DNA from 3 places in the Nocardiopsis nanhaiensis genome. Region 3 is predicted to be linked to each of the others. Evidence: predicted binding sites of a transcription regulator. Region 3 holds the regulator's gene; each other region holds the start of a gene.

Region 1 (6,024 bases), on a different contig from region 3:
GACACCACCGGGGTGGGTATCTCGACCGGCTCCCCGGAGCGGGCGGCGAGGTAGGGGGTGATCATGTCCCCGGCGACCGGTCCGGGCCGGAACAGGGAGATGTCGGCGGTCAGGTCGGCGAGGTCGCGGGGGCGCAGCCGGGAGACGAGCTCGCGCTGGCCGGGCGACTCGATCTGGAAGCAGCCCAGGGTGTCGGAGGCGGCGATCATCGCGTAGGTGGCCGCGTCGTCGGCGGGGATCTCCGCCAGGTCCAGGGACTCGTCACCGGTGCGCTCGATCTCGTCACGGGTGTGCGCCATGGCGGACTGCATGCGCACCCCGATCACGTCGAGTTTGATGAACCCCATGGGCTCCACGCTCTCCTTGTCGAGCTGGACCATGGGGTGGCCGGACAGGGTGGGTTCGAGGGGGATCCGGTCGCGCAGGGTGGCGTCGGAGACCACGAGGCCGCAGGGGTGCATGGCGGTGTGCCGGGGCAGCCCGTCCAGGCGTTCGGCCAGGCGGAACAGCTCCCGGGTGGCGGGGCCGTCCAGCCCCGAACCCTCATAGCCGCGCAGCTCGGGCAGTTCCCGCGCGGCGTCGCGGATGCGCCCGGCCCGCACGTGCGGGAAGGCCTTGGCCAGCCGGTCGATCTCCGCCGGGGGGATGCGCAGCGCCGAGCCGACGTCGCGGATCGCGCTGCGGGCGCGGTAGGTCTCCATCATCGACACGCACGCGGTGCCGTCCGGGTAGCCGCCGAACACCGCCTCGTAGGCCTCCAGCCTGCGTGCCGACTCCACGTCCAGGTCGATGTCGGGAAGTCCGGTGCGGCTCTGGCTGAGGAAGCGCTCCATCAGCAGGCCGTGGTCGAGGGGGTTGACCTCGGAGATGCCCACCAGGTGGTTGACCAGGCTGCCGGTGCCCGATCCGCGGATGGAGCAGCGGATGCCCTTGTCCCGGATACGGGTGGCGACGTCGGTGACGGTGAGGAAGTAGGCGGACAGGCGCTTGCGTTCGATGATGTCCAGTTCGTGCGCGAGGCGGCTCCGGGCGCGCGGGTCGCGGTCCAGCCCGAGCCGGTGCAGGCCGTCCTCGCAGGCGCGCAGGAGGCCCTCGCTGGCGTTGGGCACGTCCGGGAGGTGGACGCGGTCCATACCGAGGTCGGCCCCGGGGTCCAGGGCGCAGGAGGCGGCCAGGGCGTTGGTGTGGGCGATCAGGCGCCGGGCCCGGCCGGTATCGCCGCCGCACAGGCGTTCGGCCACGGCCAGCATCTCGTCCAGACCGGTGAGGTAGGCGCGGTCGCCGGCGGGCCCGGTCGGGGCACCTCGGAGCGTGCGGCGGCGGGCCTCGTCCAGGATGTGCGCGACCTCGGCGTCCTCCGCCTTCGGGTAGCGGGCGGCGTTGGTGAGCACGGCCAGGGTGTGGGTCTCGGCGGCCAGGGTGAGCAGGCCGCGGGCGGTGCGCCGCTGTTCGGGCAGGCCGTGGTCGAACACCTCCACCGCGATCTCGCAGGTGGCCCGCCAGCGGTCGAGCAGGCGGCGGGCGTGGCCGGGGCGTTCGGCGGCGATGGCCCGCCCCACGTCGGAGCGGGGACCCAGCAGGACCACGACCCCAGCGGCCCCGGCGGCCACGTCCTCAAGGGTCAGGGCGGGGGTTTCGGGGGCCTCGGGGCGCGGTGTGTGGGCCCGGGTGACGAGTCGGCACAGGCTGGCCCATCCCTGGGAGCCCCGGGCCAGGGCCGTGACCCGGCCTGTGGGGGAGGAGGGCCCGGACGCGGGTGCGGGCTCGGCGGGGACCAGCGCGAGGTCGCAGCCGAGCACGGGCCGGACCCCGGTGCGCTGGCAGGCGCGGACGTGGTCGACCACCCCGTACACGCCGTCGCGGTCGGTGAGGGCGAGGACCTCCTGGCCGAGTTCGGCGGCGCGTTCCACCAGGGCGGCGGGCGGGTGGGTGCCGTGCCTGGTGGAGAAGGAGGACACGGAGTTCAGGTGGACGAAGTCCGTGTGCTCACCGCCGAGCGGCATCTGCTGGTCCTCCCCGTGGGACGGTGCGCTGCGGCCGGTGTCGCGCCGGCGGGGAAGAGGCAGCCGTGTCGAACTGGTGTGCGAATTCTAGCCCAGAAAGAGCGGTGGTCGCGCCTCTGGCCTGGGTAAACACGGTCGGGGGAGGGTTGGAAGGCCCGTGTGGCGGCGGTTTCCGGGGTGGGGGGATGACCGGTTCGGTCAGCTGCGGAACAATCCCGGGCATGAGCGATGTACACGTGCGCCCGGCCACCCCTCAGGACCTGAACGCCGTCGCCGCACTGCGCTGGTGGTGGATGCGGGAGAACCACGGAGAGCCCGATGTCCCCCTCGACGATTTCGTGCCCCGGTTCGTCGACTGGGGGAAGCGCAACGCCGATTCCCACCACTGCTTCATCGCGGTTCTGCGCGGCACGGTCATCGGTATGGCGTGGTTGGCCGTCACCCGGCGCGTTCCGTTTCCCGGCGAGTTCGAGCGGGCCTCGGGGGACGTGCAGTGCGTGTACGTGCTGCCGGAGCACCGTGACGGCGGCGTGGGCGGCCTGATGGTCGAGGCGGTGCTGGAGCTGGCCCGCGAGTCCGGGGTGGGGCGGGTGACCGTCCACTCCAGCGACCGGGCCGTCTCCGCCTACGCCCGCCACGGGTTCGCGGTGTCCCGCGCCTGCTGCAGGCCGAGCCGGGTGCGGCCCCCGTGTCTTAGCGTCGGCGCCGAAGCCGGTCTGAGAAAAAACGATTCAAGCACGTGTTGTCCCCATGTCCTGCAACAACACAGGGCAGATATTGACATGCTCCGCGGCGCACGAGTAAGTTCAGGCCAACTTCACTGAAACGATTCAATTCACTTGGATCCCCGGCCGTCGAACCGAACGGAGACCCCCGTGGCACCTTCCTCAGACCGCCGCGCCGAGGCCCTGGACACCCTGCGGCGCCAACACATCGAGCTGCCCTCCTGGGCCTTCGGAAACTCGGGCACCCGGTTCAAGGTCTTCGGCCAACCGGGGGTGCCCCGCGACCCCTGGGAGAAGATGGCCGACGCCGCAGAGGTCCACCGCCTGACGGGCGTGGCCCCGACGGTCGCGCTCCACATCCCCTGGGACAAGGTGGACGACTACGGGGCCTTGGCCGCATACGCGCGCGAGGCCGGGATCGGTATCGGCACGATCAACTCCAACGTCTTCCAGGACGACGACTACAAGCTCGGCAGCGTCACCAACCCCGACCCCAAGGTCCGCCGCAAGGCCACGAACCACCTGCTGGACTGCGTGGACGTCATGGACGCCACAGGCTCGCGCGACCTCAAGCTCTGGTTCTCCGACGGCACCAACTACCCCGGTCAGGACGACCTGCGCGCGCGCCAGGACCGGCTGGCCGAAGCGCTCTCCGAGGTGTACGCCCGCTTGGGCGCGCATCAGCGGATCCTGTTGGAGTACAAGCTCTTCGAGCCCGCCTTCTACGCCACCGACGTGCCCGACTGGGGCACCGCCTACGCGCACTGCCTCGAACTCGGCGAGCGGGCGGTGGTGTGCGTGGACACCGGGCACCACGCGGCGCACACCAACATCGAGTTCATCGTCGCCTTCCTGCTGCGGGCCGGGAAGCTCGGCGCCTTCGACTTCAACTCCCGCTTCTACGCCGACGACGACCTCATGGTGGGCGCGGCCGACCCCTTCCAGCTCTTCCGCATCATGTACGAGGTCGCGCGGGGCGGTGGCCTGGCCGCCGATACCGAGGTCGCCTTCATGCTCGACCAGTGCCACAACATCGAGCCCAAGGTCGCCGGGCAGATCCGCTCGGTCATGAACGTCCAGGAGGCCACGGCCAAGGCCCTGCTCGTGGACGGTGAGGCCCTGGACGCGGCCCAGTACGAGGGTGACGTGCTCGGCGCCAACGCCGTGCTCATGGACGCCTACAACACCGACGTGCGCCCCCTCCTCGCCGGCCTCCGCGAGGACCAGGGCCTGGAGCCCGACCCCATGGCGGCGCACGCCGCCTCCGGCTACGTGGAGCGGGTCAGCGCCGAGCGCGTGGGCGGAACCCAGGCCGGGTGGGGTGCGTGAACGACCACCCCGCGCCAGCCACCCCGCCCCACTCCAGGACCGCACAGGGAGACACCGTGCCCGACCCCGTCGTCACCGAGCTCATCGAGCGCAGCAACACCCTTGGCGCCGATCCGCGCAACACCAACTTCGCCGGGGGCAACACCTCCGCCGCCGGCGCCGCCACCGACCCCGTCACCGGACAGGACGTCGACCTGCTGTGGGTCAAGGGCTCCGGCGGGGACCTGGGCACCCTCACCGAAGAAGGACTCTCGGTCCTGCGGCTGGACCGGCTGCGCGCCTTGGTCGACGTCTACCCGGGCGAGGAGCGCGAGGACGAGATGGTCGCCGCCTTCGACCACTGCCTCTTCGGCAAGGGCGGCGCCGCACCCTCCATCGACACCGCCATGCACGGCCTGGTCCGCTCCGCCCACGTGGACCACCTGCACCCCGACTCCGGGATCGCCCTGGCCACGGCGGCCGACGGCGAGCGCCTCACCCGGGAGTGCTTCGGCGACCGCGTGGTGTGGGTGCCTTGGCGCCGCCCCGGTTTCCAGCTCGGCCTGGACATCGCCGCCATCGCCGAGGAGAACCCGAACGCCATCGGCGCGGTCCTGGGCGGCCACGGCATCACCGCCTGGGCAGACACCAGCGAACAGTGCCAGGCCAACTCGCTGGAGATCATCCGCACCGCGGAGGCCTTCATCGCCGAGCGCGGCCGGAACGGGCAGGGCAGCGCGCACCCCTTCGGCCCCGCCCTGGAAGGCTACGGGGCCCTGCCCGAGGCCGAGCGCCGTGCGCGCGCCGCGGCCCTGGCCCCGGTGATCCGCGGCCTCGCCTCCACCGACCGCCCCCAGGTCGGCCACTTCACCGACACCGGACCCGTCCTCGACTTCCTCTCCGGCGCCGAGCACCCCCGCCTGGCCGCCCTGGGCACCTCCTGCCCGGACCACTTCCTGCGCACCAAGGTCCGCCCCCTGGTGCTGGACCTGCCCGCCACCGCATCCGTGGACGAGGCGGTCACCCGGCTGGGCGAGCTGCACCGGGAGTACCGCGCCGAGTACCGCGACTACTACGAGCGCCACGCCAGCCCCGACAGCCCCGCCATTCGCGGCGCCGACCCGGCGATCGTCCTGGTCCCGGGCGTGGGCATGTTCTCCTTCGGCAAGGACGCCAAGACCGCGCGCGTGGCGGGGGAGTTCTACGTCAACGCGATCAACGTGATGCGCGGCGCCGAGACGGTCTCCACCTACCGGCCCATCGAGGAGTCGGAGAAGTTCCGCATCGAGTACTGGGCCCTGGAGGAAGCCAAGCTGAAGCGGCTGCCCGCACCGAAGCCGCTGGCCACGCGGGTCGCCCTGGTGACCGGCGCCGCCAGCGGGATCGGCCGGGCGATCGCCGCCCACCTGGCCGCCGAGGGGGCCTGCGTGGTGGTGGCCGACCTGGACGGCGAACAGGCCGCCAAGGTCGCGGCGGAGCTGGGCAGCGCCGACACGGCGATCGGCCTGGCCTGCGACGTCAGCGACGCCGACGCCGTGGAGCGGGCCTTCGCTGAGGCGGCCCTGGCCTTCGGCGGCATAGACCTGGTGGTCAACAACGCCGGGCTGTCCATCTCCAAGCCGCTGCTGGAGACCACCGAGCACGACTGGGACCTGCAGCACGACGTCATGGCGAAGGGGTCCTTCCTGGTCTCCCGGGAGGCCGCCCGGCTGATGACCGCCCAGGGGCTGGGCGGCGACATCGTCTACGTCGCCTCGAAGAACGCCGTGTTCGCCGGGCCCAACAACATCGCCTACTCGGCGGTCAAGGCCGACCAGGCCCACCAGGTGCGGTTGCTCGCCGCCGAGCTGGGCGGCGAGGGCATCCGGGTCAACGGCGTCAACCCCGACGGGGTGGTGCGCGGCTCGGGGATCTTCGCGGGCGGCTGGGGCGCCCAGCGCGCCAAGGTCTACGGGGTGGAAGAGGAGGAGTTGGGCGCCTTCTACGCC
Region 2 (6,024 bases), on a different contig from region 3:
GGGCACCGCGCGCCTTGGCCAGCTGCGTGATGAGCAGCCCGGTACCGCCTGCTGCGGCGTGCACGAGGACGCTCTCGCCCTCGCCCACCGGGTGTACCGAGTGGGTGAGATAGTGCGCGGTCAGCCCCTGGAGGAGCAGCGCAGCGGCCTGTTCGGTGGATACCGCGTCGGGCAGGGGAACCAGAAGGGACGCAGGCACCACTGCCCGGTCGGCGTACCCGCCCGGGGCCATCGCCCAGCCGACCCGCTGGCCCACCCGCAGGTCGCTCACGCCTTCCCCGAGGCCGGCGACCACACCGGCGGCCTCCATTCCGGGGATGTGGGGCAGGGAGATCTTGTAGGCGCCGCTGCGCTGGTAGATGTCGATGAAGTTGACGCCTCTGGCCTCGACGTCCACGAGCACTTCGCCGGTGCCCGGCACGGGGTCGTCGGCGTCGGCCAGGCGCAGCACTTCGGGGCCGCCGTTCTCCTCGATCACGATCGCGCGCATGGTTCTCCTCACTGGGGGACGGGTGCTGGAGCGACTGCGAGGACCGGAAACGGACCGCGGCCCGGTGAGCTCAGTCCTCGACGTTGATCCTGTACAGAGCGTAGTCCGTGAACGCGGCGGCGAGCGGTTCCGTTCCGGCGGAAGGGCGCATGACGGCACCGACCCGGCGCCGGTCCTCGTCGTCGAGGTCGCCGTCGTCCGGAAGCGGGTTCTCGTCCGTGGCGGAGACCACGAGGCTGTCGTTGACCCACATGTTCAGGTCCATGTACGGGTCCTCGCCCTCCTCGTTCACGTATTCGCAGGAGAGCTTGAGGTTGTTGGTGACCAGGTCGGCCACCTGCACGTCGTAGGGCAGGCCCGTCACGGAGGAGCGCTCGTCGTAGAGGTCGAAGGTCTCGAAGCCCCCCACGTCCGTGGTTTCGGCGAGCGCGTTGTTGCCGCTCTCCTCGGTCACCCTGCGGATCTGCGCCTCCTCCCCGTCGAAGCGCAGCAGTGCCTCGTACTGGGTGCGCTCCTCCTCGCCGTCCTGGTCCCAGCACCGAACACCGACCTGTCCCTCGCCGGGCCCGTCCAGAGCGGCGACGTTGGTTTCGATGAGGACTTGCTCGGGGGTCTCCCGTTCGAACGGGACGACCACCCCGCGGGAAGGGTTGGAGTCGGGGTCGAGCTGGAACACCATCGCGTTCTGCTCCTCCCAGTGACCGTCCGAGTCCTCGGGGTCGCCCTGGTCGAAGGAACGGTTGCTGATCCAGTCGGGATCGGTGGCGAAATCGGTGGCGTAGATGCTGGTGATGTCCTCGGGAGTAGCCTCCGAACCGGACAACAGAGCCGTGGCTCCCACACCGATCAGCAGCACCACCGCGGCCGCCGCGCCGCCGATGAGCACCAGTCTGCGCCGCCCACCGGCGGACCCGTCGGCCCCGTTGGCAGCGGTTTGAGCGGTCGGGGGCTGGCCGGGGCCGCCCGAGCCGCCCTGTGCTCCGAAGACCGCCTGGCCATGGGCTGGCGACTGCCCGTGTGGGGGGTGTCCCATCTGCTGGGACCGCGGAACGGGCGGTTGACCGCCGCTCGGACCGTACGGGCCCTGGGGGTAGTGGCTGTGCGGTCCCTGCGGACCAGGGCCGCCCTGCCCCATGCCCTGCTGGGGCGGCAGGTTCGGGTTGTGGAACTGGCCCTGCTGGGGAGCGTTTCCCGGGGGGTAGGGCTTGCCCTGCTGAGGAGGTGGCATCTGCGGGTCGTGCGGTGCCGGCGGATGCGCCTGGGTGGACTGAACGCCGGCCTGCGTGGGCTGGTCACCGGTCTCGGTGGGCTGACCGGCAGGTGGGGTGGAACCACCGGCGGGTGCCTGTCCCTGCCCCGCCTGGGTTTCCTCGGGTGGCAGGCCGGGCACGGGGGCGCTGCTCGGCGGCGCCCACGAGGTGCTGATCGTGCGCCGCACCTCGGACTCCTCCGGCTCCGACTGGCCGGTCAGCCGGGCCAGGATCTGCTGCGAGGTGGGCCGGTTCCCGGGCTCCTTGTCGAGGGCGGAGCTCACTAGGTCGAACAGGCTCGGGTCGAGCCCGTCCAGTTTCGGCGGTGCCGAGGAGATGTTGTGCAGGACGGCGGGCACCGTGGCGGCGTCGAAGGGTGCCTTGCCGGTCCCGGCGAAGGTGACCAGGCAGCCCCAGGCGAAGATGTCCGCGGCCGCGGTGGCCTGCTCGCCCAGGATCAGCTCGGGTGCCATGTAGGAGGGAGTGCCCATGAGCTGGCTGGACCGGGTTACCGCGCCACCGGTGTCGTCCAGGGCCCGGGCGATGCCGAAGTCGATCACCTTGGGGCCGACAGGGGAGAGGAGGACGTTGGCCGGCTTGAGGTCGCGGTGGACGATACCCGAACCGTGGATGGCGGTGAGCGCGGCCGCCACCCCCATCGCCAGGCCCTCCAGAGTGCCGCCGTGCATCGGTGTTCCGCCGCGGACCGCCTCGTCGAGATTGGGGCCGGGCACGTACTCGGAGGCGATGAAGAGGGGCTCGCCCTCCAAACGGGCGTCGATGACCCCGGCGGTGGAGAAGCGGGCGACGCGTCGGGCGGAGTCCACCTCTCGGGCGAAGCGCAGCCGGAAGGATTCGTCGTCCGCCAGGTCCGGGTGGATGAGTTTGATGGCGACGGAGCGCTCGGTGGCGTCCTTGGCGAGGTACACGGTGCCCATGCCACCGCGTCCGAGGCGGCTGACGATGCGGTAACCGTCGAGTTCGCGTGGGTCCCCCGCGCGTAGGGGTTTGCCGCTTTCGTGCCCGTTGGACGTCACAGTTGGGGGTCCCTTGTATGGATCGTGAGTTTCGCGCTTATCAGCGTACCGATGCCGATACGCGGACAGGTTCTGGTGGTCCTCGGTCCGACGGGGCGTGGGCTGCGGCCGAGCGGGGGACCGAGGCCGGGGCGCTCTGTGGTGCCGGTGGTGACAGAGCTGGTGCTGAGAGCCGGTGCTATTTGAGGTGATGCCGGAAACGGGGAAACAGTTCCCTAGAAGCCTCACCTTCGCTATCATTCGAATGTGTGTTCGAACGCCTGGCCGTACTTCCCCACGGGCGGGCCACCCGGCGGCGCGCCTTCCCGCGCGGCCGGACGCTGAGGCAAACAGGAGCGGGTCGATGTTGAGGGGAACAGTCGTGGGGCGGTACTACGGGGCGGAGGTCACGGTCGTGGAGGACAACGGGCGGCCCACCCGTTTCACTTGGGACGGCAGGGTCTACGGGGTGCGCAGGATCCTCGACTACTGGGTCACTCTGCGCCGCGACTGGACACCCGGTGAGGGGTCCCAGGTGCCCGAGCGCAGGCACTGGCGGGTGGAGGCAGGGTCCGCCTACTCGCAGGGCGTGTACGAACTGTGCCATGACACGAACGCGGAGGAGTGGCTGCTCTCCCGGGTCTGGGGTTGAGCGGCCCGCGCCTCCCGTTGGTCCCCGCTGGCTTCGGGCCGGAGAGCACCGGAGGGCATCAGCGGCCGGTGGGGCCGGAGATCGACGGGGTCGGCAGCCGATGAGGTCAGTGGCCGACCAGGTCGGAGGGGATGAGGCCGTACACCGCCAAGTCGGCACGGCCCTTGTGGAGCGGCATCGCGTTGCGCTCCACACCCTCGCGGACGAACCCGGCGGACTCGGCCACCCGGCGCGAAGCGGTGTTCCCGCTGGCCGCCTTGAGTTCCACGCGCTGGAATCCCTGGTCGATGGCCCAACGGGAGACGGCCACGACCGCCTCGGCGGCGTAGCCCTGGCCACGGCCCCAGGGTGAGATCCAGTAGCCGGTCTCCGTGACCATGGCCGGCCACTGCGTGCGCAGCAGGGCCACCGACCCGACGAAGCGGTCGGTCTCCGCTTCCACTACGGCCCAGTGCTGGCCGTCGCCGCCGGTCCGGACGGACGGTGCGACGTGCAGGCAGAACTGCTCGGCGTTCTCTCGGGTGTAGGCCTCCCCGGGGGCGGGGATCGGGATCCAGCGCTGCAGCTCGGTGTCCGCGCATGAGGCGTACACGTCGTCGATGTCGCGCTCGAGGATCGAGCGCAGACGGAGGCGGTCGGTCTCGAGGATGACCGCGGGCATGATCGGGGAGCTCTGAACGGTGGCCATGTTGGGAGTCCCCTCTGTGCTTCGACGTGCCAGCGCCTCACCGGCGTGGATCACCATACGCGCCTGCGTTCCGGGTGGAACAACGGGCTTCCCGCCCGCCGGGGCCAGGCCCAGTCTTCGGTGGGCGTCCCAGGCGGACGGCACACACGGGTGCTGGACGGGCGTGCCGGGGGGTGTCAAAGCGCGTGTCAGCGCCAGCCGTCGATCACGCGCTGGCGGATCGCCGTGTCGAACACCTCGGCGAAGGCGCCCCCCGGGCACTCCGTGGAGAGCCAGTCACGGTGCCGGGCCACCGACCCGGCTTTGGCTGCGACCGAGGCGTGCTGCGCCCCGAGAGCCTTGGCGCAGCCCGACGCCTGGGCCAGGGCGACGGCCGGTCACCGAGAAGAGCTCGCTGCGGCGTTGAGCGGGCTCGGCCTGTCCGTCGTCCCCGCTGTGAAGGCCTCGTTCCTGCTGGTCAGAGCGCCCAACGCGGAAGAACTCAGGCCAAGGCTGGGGGCGCGCGGCATCGCGGTTCGCCGCGGCGACACCTTTCCGGGGCTGGTACGGGAGTGGTTCCGTGTGGCCGTACGGGAACCGGGTACTCAGCGCGTGGCCGTGGAGGCCTTGAAGTGGTTGCTGGCGGGCTGACCGGCGCCCGGCCGGGCGAACTTCGGGTGGGGCGGAAAGCGGTGGACTGGGCCTGCCGATCTGGTGAACGGCCGTCAGGCCCAGTCCACTTCCAGGGTGGTCGGGTGGGCTCCCGTGTCGTGTCCCTTGACGTTAAGGAGGCGTCTATCTAAGGTGGCTATCAATATATAGAAACTGACTCTCATATTATGAGAGTATCCCTAGCGGTGGGAGGCCGTATGGGCGACTACGTGAAGATCGACGCTTTCTGCCACCTCATGCCGCGCGAGTACTACGATCAGTTTTTTCGGCTTGATGTCGGCCCGCATGCGCGTAACCTGCGCAAACGAGTCTCCAACATCCCGGCGCTGGTCGACATGGACGTTCGGTTCGCGCAGATGGACGAGTTCGGCGACTACCGGCAGATCATCAATATCGCCGCGCCTCCGGTCGAGACCCTCGGTTCGCCCAAGGTCTCCAGGGAGATGTCGCGGATCGGCAATGAGGCGATGGCGGAGCTCGTCCGCAAGCACCCGGACCGCTTCGTAGGGTTCACGGCCTGTGTCCCCATGGACGACCCCGACGCCGCCGTCGAGGAACTCGACTACGCGGTCGGAGAGCTGGGCGCCTTGGGCGCGCAGATCTACACCCACGTCAACGATGAGCCGATGGACCAGCCCGTCTTCGATCCCTTCTATGCGCGGGTCGCCGAGCTCGGAAAGCTCCTACAGGTTCACCCTTGTCGGAGCTCCGAGTGGGCCGACTACCCGACCGAGGACCGGTCCAAGTACGAGATCTGGTGGACCTTCGGTTGGGAGTACGACCTTTCGGCGTTCATGGCCCGCATGGTTTTCTCCGGGGTCTTGGAGCGCTACCCGGACTTGAAGATGCTCATCCATCACGGGGGCAGCATGGTCCCCCACTTCGCTGGCCGCGTGGGACCCGGCTGGGACCAGTTGGGTGCCCGCACCCCGGAGCACCAGAAGGGCGACATCGAGGGGGCCGAACTGACCAGGCGGCCGATCGACTACTTCCGGATGATGTACGCCGACACCGCTATGTTCGGTGCGGCGCACGCGCTACGGTGCTCAATCGATTTCTACGGCGTCGACCACGTGCTGTTCTCCTCGGACAGCCCTTACGACCCCGAGCGCGGTCCGGGGTACATCCGCGCCACGATCAAGAACCTCGAAGAGATCGGTCTCAGTGACACCGAGCGCGAAGCGATCTTCCATGGGAACGTCAGCCGCCTCCTTGGGTTGAACGTCACGAAGTGAGGCTGGGAGCCCCTGTCGCCTTGTGGTTGCCAACCCAGGAGG
Region 3 (6,024 bases):
CACCGCATGATCGACCAGATCACCGGCCTGGTCGAGGACCGCCGCTTCAACGTCGCCATCGCGCGCTGCATGGAGCTGGTCTCGGCCACCCGCAAGGCGATCGACTCCGGGCCCGGCGCCGCCGATCCGGCGGTCCGCGAGGCCGCCGAGTTCGTGGCCGTCGCCCTGTCCCTCTTCGCGCCCTACGTCGCCGAAGAGGGCTGGGAGAAGCTGGGCCACACCGGTACGGTCGCCGTGGGCAACTGGCCCGAGGCCGACCCGGCCCTGCTGGTCCAGGAGTCCGTGACCTGCGTGGTCCAGGTGCAGAGCAAGGTCCGCGACAAGCTGTCCGTCGCGCCCGACATCGACCCCGACGAATTGGAGCGGCTGGCCCTGGCCTCGGAGAAGGCACAGAACTTCATCGCCGGCAAGACGGTCCGCAAGGTCGTGGTCCGGGCACCCAAGCTGGTGAACATCGTCGTCGGCTGACCCGCCGCGCGGGGCGGTGGTCGCGAGGGCGGCCGTCGCCCCCTTACTGTGGCGTGACAACGGACTGGGAGGCGGTGGCCGGGTGGGCTCTGCGACGGGCGGTGAACCCCGCCCCTGGACGCGAGCGGTGATCATCGGCGCGGGTGCTGTGGTGCTCTCCGGCGCGGCCATCGGCGGTGGTCTCTGGTTCGCCGGGGACGACCCCGACGAACCCCACAGCGGTGACGTCCACACCGCTGCACCCGTGTGCGGGGAGGTACCCGAGGAAGCCGTCGCCGAAGCCGTACCCGAGGCGGTCCTTGAGTCGACCGGGAACGGGCCTCTGGCTGGCGGAGAGAACACCGCCTGCGTGTGGACCTCGGCGGGGCAGGACGACGGCGTACAGGGCGTCCTGCGCGTGGACCTGTCCGCGCGCTTCACCGACCCCTCCGCCGAACCCGCCGTCACCGGTGACGCATCCGCCGCCGAGGCCCGGGGCGCGGTGGTTCCCCCGCGCGGTGAACCCGTCGACCCCGACGCCGGGATCGACGGCGAGGTCTGGCGCGGCCAGGTCCCCGGTGCCGCCGAGCTCGCCTTCCACACCGACAACCTGGTGGTCCGCGTCTCCTACTCGGGCGTCTCCGGCGGAGACCCCGTGCCCTTCGAGGAGGCCCGTGACACCACCGTGGCCTTCGCTGGCCGACTCGGGGAGGCACTGTGACCGCACCACCGCCGGACGGGACCGAACCCACGCCACCGCACGGCGCTTCGCCTCCGCACGGCGCCACTCCACAGGCCGGGGCCGCACCGCGGACCGACGACCCCGGCGCCACACCGCCGCAGAGCCGCGGGCTCGCCATCACCCTCCTGATCATCCTGCTGGTGGTGGCGCTGGGCCTGGCCGCGTGGCTCGCCTGGTACCTCCTGGCCAACGGGGTGGAGCGCGGCGACTTCGAAGCCGCACCCGAGTGCGACATCGGGGAGACCGAAACCCTCGAGGAGCTCGTGCCCGGCTATGAGGCGGAGATCGAGGAGACCATCGGCACCGTCCAGGACACCTTCGGGGAGGGCTGGCAGTGCCGCTGGGCCACCCCGGAAGGATCGGGTGACTCGGTCCCCGCGGCCGCCACCCTCGTACTGGTGGCCGCACCCGTGGAGGGCGGCGAAGAGACCGCCGCCGACACCCTGCACGACACCGCCGACGGCAACGGATCCGAACCCGTCGAAGGGCTGGGCGACGAGGCCCTGAGCTGGGTCGAGGAAGGCACCTTCGAGGTGGGCTGCGTCGGCACCCGGGTCTCCAACCTGTACGTGGAGTCCTGCTACACGGCCGCCACCGACTACGACGCGGTCGGCTCGGTGGACGGCGACGTCGCAGCCGGGGAAGCGCAGCGCCTCGCAGAGGCCGTCGTCGACGAGCTGCCCGAGTCAGAGTAGGACCGATCGGGCCGGAGCCACGCCGGGCCTACCGAGGGTCTACCAGAGGCCGTCGACGAAGTCCTCCACGGCCGGGGCGACCTCCGGCGAAAAGGCGCGGTCGGCGTCCAGCGCGGCCGCACCCGGGGAGTCGTCGTACTCGCGCAGGACGTGGTCCACCCCGGCCAGGTCCACCCGCTCGGCGCCGTCGAAGCCCTCCATGAGCCGATCGATCTCCGCACGGTTGACCTGGGCGTCCTCGTCACCCCACAGGACCAGCACCGGGGTGCCCCCCGGGAGCCCTTCGGCGAGCTCCGGCGGGTCGAAGTCGTCGATCCAGGCGAGGAATTCCTCGCTCTCGGAGCTGAAGAGCCCGGTCCCGTCCTCCTCGGGCAGATCCTCACCGGCGCGGATCGCGGCCCGGGCCGCCCGGGAGTCGGAGAGCATCGCGACGGCGTCCGCCTCCTCGAGCCCGCCCTGGGCCTCACCCATGCGGACCTGCTCGGCGACCTGGCGGTCGATGAGGTCCAACATGCGGGTGCCCGGAGGGGCAGCCAGTACCAGTGCGGGATCAGCGTCCAAGAGGTCGTGGGCGCGCAGCGCGAACAGCGCACCCTCGCTGTGTCCCAGGACGACGGTGCGCTCAGGGTCGACCTCGGGCTGGGAGAGCAGCTCCTGGTAGGCAGCGACCATCTGCTCGTCGAAGACGAGCGGATCCACCGCGCCCTCCATGGCCGCCTGTTGGGACTCGTCCATGTCCGCCTCGTCGCCGCTGCCCAACTTGTCGTAGCGCAGCGTGGCCACCCCGGCGCCGGTGAGGACACGGGAGAGGTTGAGGTTGGTGTCGGCCTCGGGACGTTCCGGACCGTTGCCGTCCCGGTCGGTGGGCCCGCTGCCGGAGATGATGAGCGCCCCGGGGACGGTGCCGTCCCGGCCCTCCGCGGGGGAGGTGAAGGTACCGGGGACGGTGAGCCCGGCGCCCTCGAAGGAGACCTCGCGCTCGTCCCCGGCCGCGCCGGGCAGTTCCGGACCGTCCTCCGTGGGCATGCAGGCCGTGGCGAACAGCGTCGCGGCGGCCACGGCCGCGGACAGGAGGACGCGGGGCGCGGGCAGGAGTGAGCGGGCGCGGCCGCTGGTGCACGGTGGGCGGTGCGCGGAGGCGGTGGCAGGTGTCGACACGCCTTTCAGCGTATCGGCCCGCCGACCGCCCCCGTCGCTCACGTGCTGGCGGCGGGGCACCGCCCCCGCCGCACGGTCGGGGCTCAGACCCGGCGCATCACGGTGACGACCTTGCCGAGGATGGTCGCGTCGTCGCCGCTGATCGGTTCGTAGGCCTCGTTGCGGGGCATCAGCCAGGCGTGCCCGTCCTTGTCGCGGTGCAGCACCTTCACGGTCGCCTCGTCATCCAGCAGCGCCGCCACGATGTCGCCGTTCTCCGCGTCCTGCTGCTGGCGGATCACCACCATGTCACCGTCGGTGATGGCGGCGTCGATCATGGAGTCACCGACCACGGTGAGCATGAACAGGCGCCCCTCGCCGACGAGCTGGCGGGGCAGGGCGAGCACGTCCTCGACTGCCTCCTCGGCCAGGATCGGCCCACCGGCGGCGATCCGGCCGACCAGCGGCACCGAGGCCGCGCGGGTGGACTCAGCGGTGAGCTCCTCCGGGGTAAGGGACTGCCCGGTATCGCGGCCGGGCCTGCGCAGCTCGACGGCGCGCGGCCGGTTCTGGTCCCGGTGCAGGTAGCCCTTGCGCTGGAGGACCTTGAGCTGGTGCGCCACGCTGGACGGGCTGGACAGGCCGACCGTGTCACCGATCTCCCGGATGGACGGCGGATAGCCCCGCTCCCGGACGTACCGCTGAATGCAGTTGAGAACGCTCTGCTGGCGCGCGGTGAGTTTGGGGGAGTCGGGCGTGTCAGTGCCCGTGCCACCCACGGGCGAAAGAACAGTGGTGGGTCCGGAGCCGACGGCTCCGGGATTCTCCTCCGGCACGGCCGGGCCTCCTCGGCATTCGGTTCGGTCAGGGCCTGCAAGCGTGGCCAGTGCCGACCCGCGACCGCGCCGACCTGGTGGTCCACGGGGTGGCGAATCCGGCGTTAAGTCAAGCTCAACATTAGTCGTTGCACACGGTGATATCAAACAAGCGTTCGAGCGTCCGCAGGGTATTGCCGAGGATTTCCGATCCCCGTTTCCGGCGGGTCCCGCTTATGTGTGTACACGTGTTCACCCGTCGTTGTCTCCCGAATGGCACAAGAGGATCCGGCTCGATCTTCAGGGAAGTGTGCTCCGGCCGGTCGCCGGCCGGTATGGGGTTCGTCTCGCGTCCGCGTCCTGAGGGTGCCGATGCCGGAAAGGCCCATGTGGGGCGGGGTCCGGTCGATGCCGCGGGTGTGGTGTCCGGAAGGCCAGGTGCCCCAGCCCTCTATCCTTGGAGGCGGCTCCCAGTGCCGAAAGCCTCCGAGCCCCGTCTTCCCGTGTCCCGATCGCGGCCCGTCGGTCGCGGTGCCGTGTCGTGTGCGGAACGCGCCGCGGGGAAGGTTGCGGCACACGCCGCAGGGGTCATAAGTTCGACCACAACATCTGGTGTTGCCCATGGGGTAGCAGGCCAGAAGTTGTGGTTTAGTAGAGTCACGGGTTGTTGTTCGGGTAGAGGGAAGCAGGTGAACCGGGATGCACTGTCCGTTCTGCCGCCATCCGGACACCCGGGTGATCGACAGCAGATCCACCGATGACGGCGCGGCCATCCGGCGTCGGCGGTCCTGCCCGGTCTGCGAGCGCCGGTTCACCACACAGGAGACCGTCCTGCTGATGGTCGCCAAGCGCTCCGGAGTCACCGAACCCTTCAGCCGTACCAAGATCATCGCCGGGGTGCGCCGAGCCTGCCAGGGCCGCCCGGTCTCCGAGGACGCCCTCGCCAAACTCGGCCAGAAGGTCGAGGAGGAGATCCGGGGCCGGGGCGTGGCCGAGGTGCCCGCCAACGAGATCGGCCTCGCCATCCTCGGCCCGATGCGCGACCTGGACGAAGTCGCCTACCTGCACTTCGCCAGCGTCTACCGGGGCTTCGAGAGCCTGGCCGACTTCGAGTCCGAGATCGCCAGCCTGCGCCAGGACCGCGAGGACGAGGAGACTCCCGCGGTCGACACGACTTCCACCGGGTAGCGCCCCCGCGCGTCGAGCGCGCCGCCGGGACCAGCCGCCCCAGGGTGGTCTGACACGGGACGACAGAGCACGCCACCGTGCCCGCACCACCCCGACCTTCAAGTACGCCCGCGCGGTCACCTCCGGTCCGCGCACGAAGAGCATTTTCGGGGAGACGCCACCATGACCGAAACCACCAGCGGCCCAGCGGGGCGCAAGGGCAAGGGGCCCCGCAAGGGCCTCAAGATGAAGCGGGTCTTCACGGCCGAGGGGACACACCCCTACGACGCCCTCGAGTGGGAGCGCCGCGACGTCGTCATGACGAACTGGCGCGACGGCACCGTCAACTTCGAGCAGCGCGGCGTCGAGTTCCCCGCCAGCTGGTCGGTCAACGCCAGCCAGATCGTCGCGAGCAAGTACTTCCGCGGCGCCGTCGGCACCCCCGAGCGGGAGTGGAGCCTCAAGCAGCTCATCGACCGCGTCGTCGGTATGTACACCGAGACCGGGCGCACCAGCGGCTACTTCGCCTCCGAAGAGGACGCGGAGATCTTCGACCACGAGCTGAAGCACGCGCTGGCCAACCAGCTCTTCAGCTTCAACTCGCCGGTCTGGTTCAACGTGGGCACCGCCTCCCAGCAGCAAGTCTCAGCGTGTTTCATCCTCTCCGTCGACGACACGATGGAGTCGATCCTCGACTGGTACAAGGAGGAGGGGATCATCTTCAAGGGCGGCTCCGGCGCGGGTGTGAACCTGTCCCGGATCCGCTCCAGCATGGAGCTGCTCACCTCCGGCGGCACCGCTTCGGGCCCGGTCTCCTTCATGCGCGGTGCCGACGCCTCAGCCGGGACCATCAAGTCCGGCGGCGCCACCCGGCGCGCGGCCAAGATGGTCGTGCTGGACGTCGACCACCCCGACATCGAGGAGTTCGTCGAGACCAAGTCCCGCGAGGAGCACAAGATCCGTGCCCTGCGCGACGCCGGTTTCGACGTGGACCTGGGCGGCGACGACATGTTCAGCGTCC

What was found. The regulator LexA, encoded in region 3, represses DNA repair genes until DNA is damaged. The targets are predictions, from matches to a motif close to TCGAACANNTGTTCGA.
Region 1: ACYVD1_RS21600 (DNA polymerase III subunit alpha) is a predicted target of LexA. The motif match lies at 2,072-2,087, and genes of this name have one in related genera.
Region 2: ACYVD1_RS18150 (DUF6504 family protein) is a predicted target of LexA. The motif match lies at 3,018-3,033, and genes of this name have one in related genera.

Annotation. Positions count from the first base shown of each region.
Region 1 is NZ_BAAGZJ010000048.1:41,469-47,492, forward strand. Features, by position in the region: gene ACYVD1_RS21600 (DNA polymerase III subunit alpha) at 1-2,003, opposite strand, end outside; gene ACYVD1_RS21605 (GNAT family N-acetyltransferase) at 2,225-2,827, shown strand; gene rhaI (L-rhamnose isomerase) at 2,879-4,057, shown strand; gene ACYVD1_RS21615 (bifunctional aldolase/short-chain dehydrogenase) at 4,114-6,024, shown strand, end outside.
Region 2 is NZ_BAAGZJ010000036.1:20,745-26,768, reverse strand. Features, by position in the region: gene ACYVD1_RS18160 (quinone oxidoreductase family protein) at 1-490, opposite strand, end outside; gene ACYVD1_RS18155 (serine/threonine-protein kinase) at 561-2,777, opposite strand; gene ACYVD1_RS18150 (DUF6504 family protein) at 3,121-3,408, shown strand; gene ACYVD1_RS18145 (GNAT family N-acetyltransferase) at 3,515-4,096, opposite strand; gene ACYVD1_RS18140 (hypothetical protein) at 4,400-4,726, shown strand; gene ACYVD1_RS18135 (amidohydrolase family protein) at 4,945-5,982, shown strand.
Region 3 is NZ_BAAGZJ010000001.1:143,183-149,206, forward strand. Features, by position in the region: gene leuS (leucine--tRNA ligase) at 1-468, shown strand, start outside; gene ACYVD1_RS00655 (hypothetical protein) at 551-1,168, shown strand; gene ACYVD1_RS00660 (hypothetical protein) at 1,165-1,884, shown strand; gene ACYVD1_RS00665 (alpha/beta hydrolase family protein) at 1,924-3,042, opposite strand; gene lexA (transcriptional repressor LexA) at 3,126-3,857, opposite strand; gene nrdR (transcriptional regulator NrdR) at 4,536-5,024, shown strand; gene ACYVD1_RS00680 (vitamin B12-dependent ribonucleotide reductase) at 5,187-6,024, shown strand, end outside.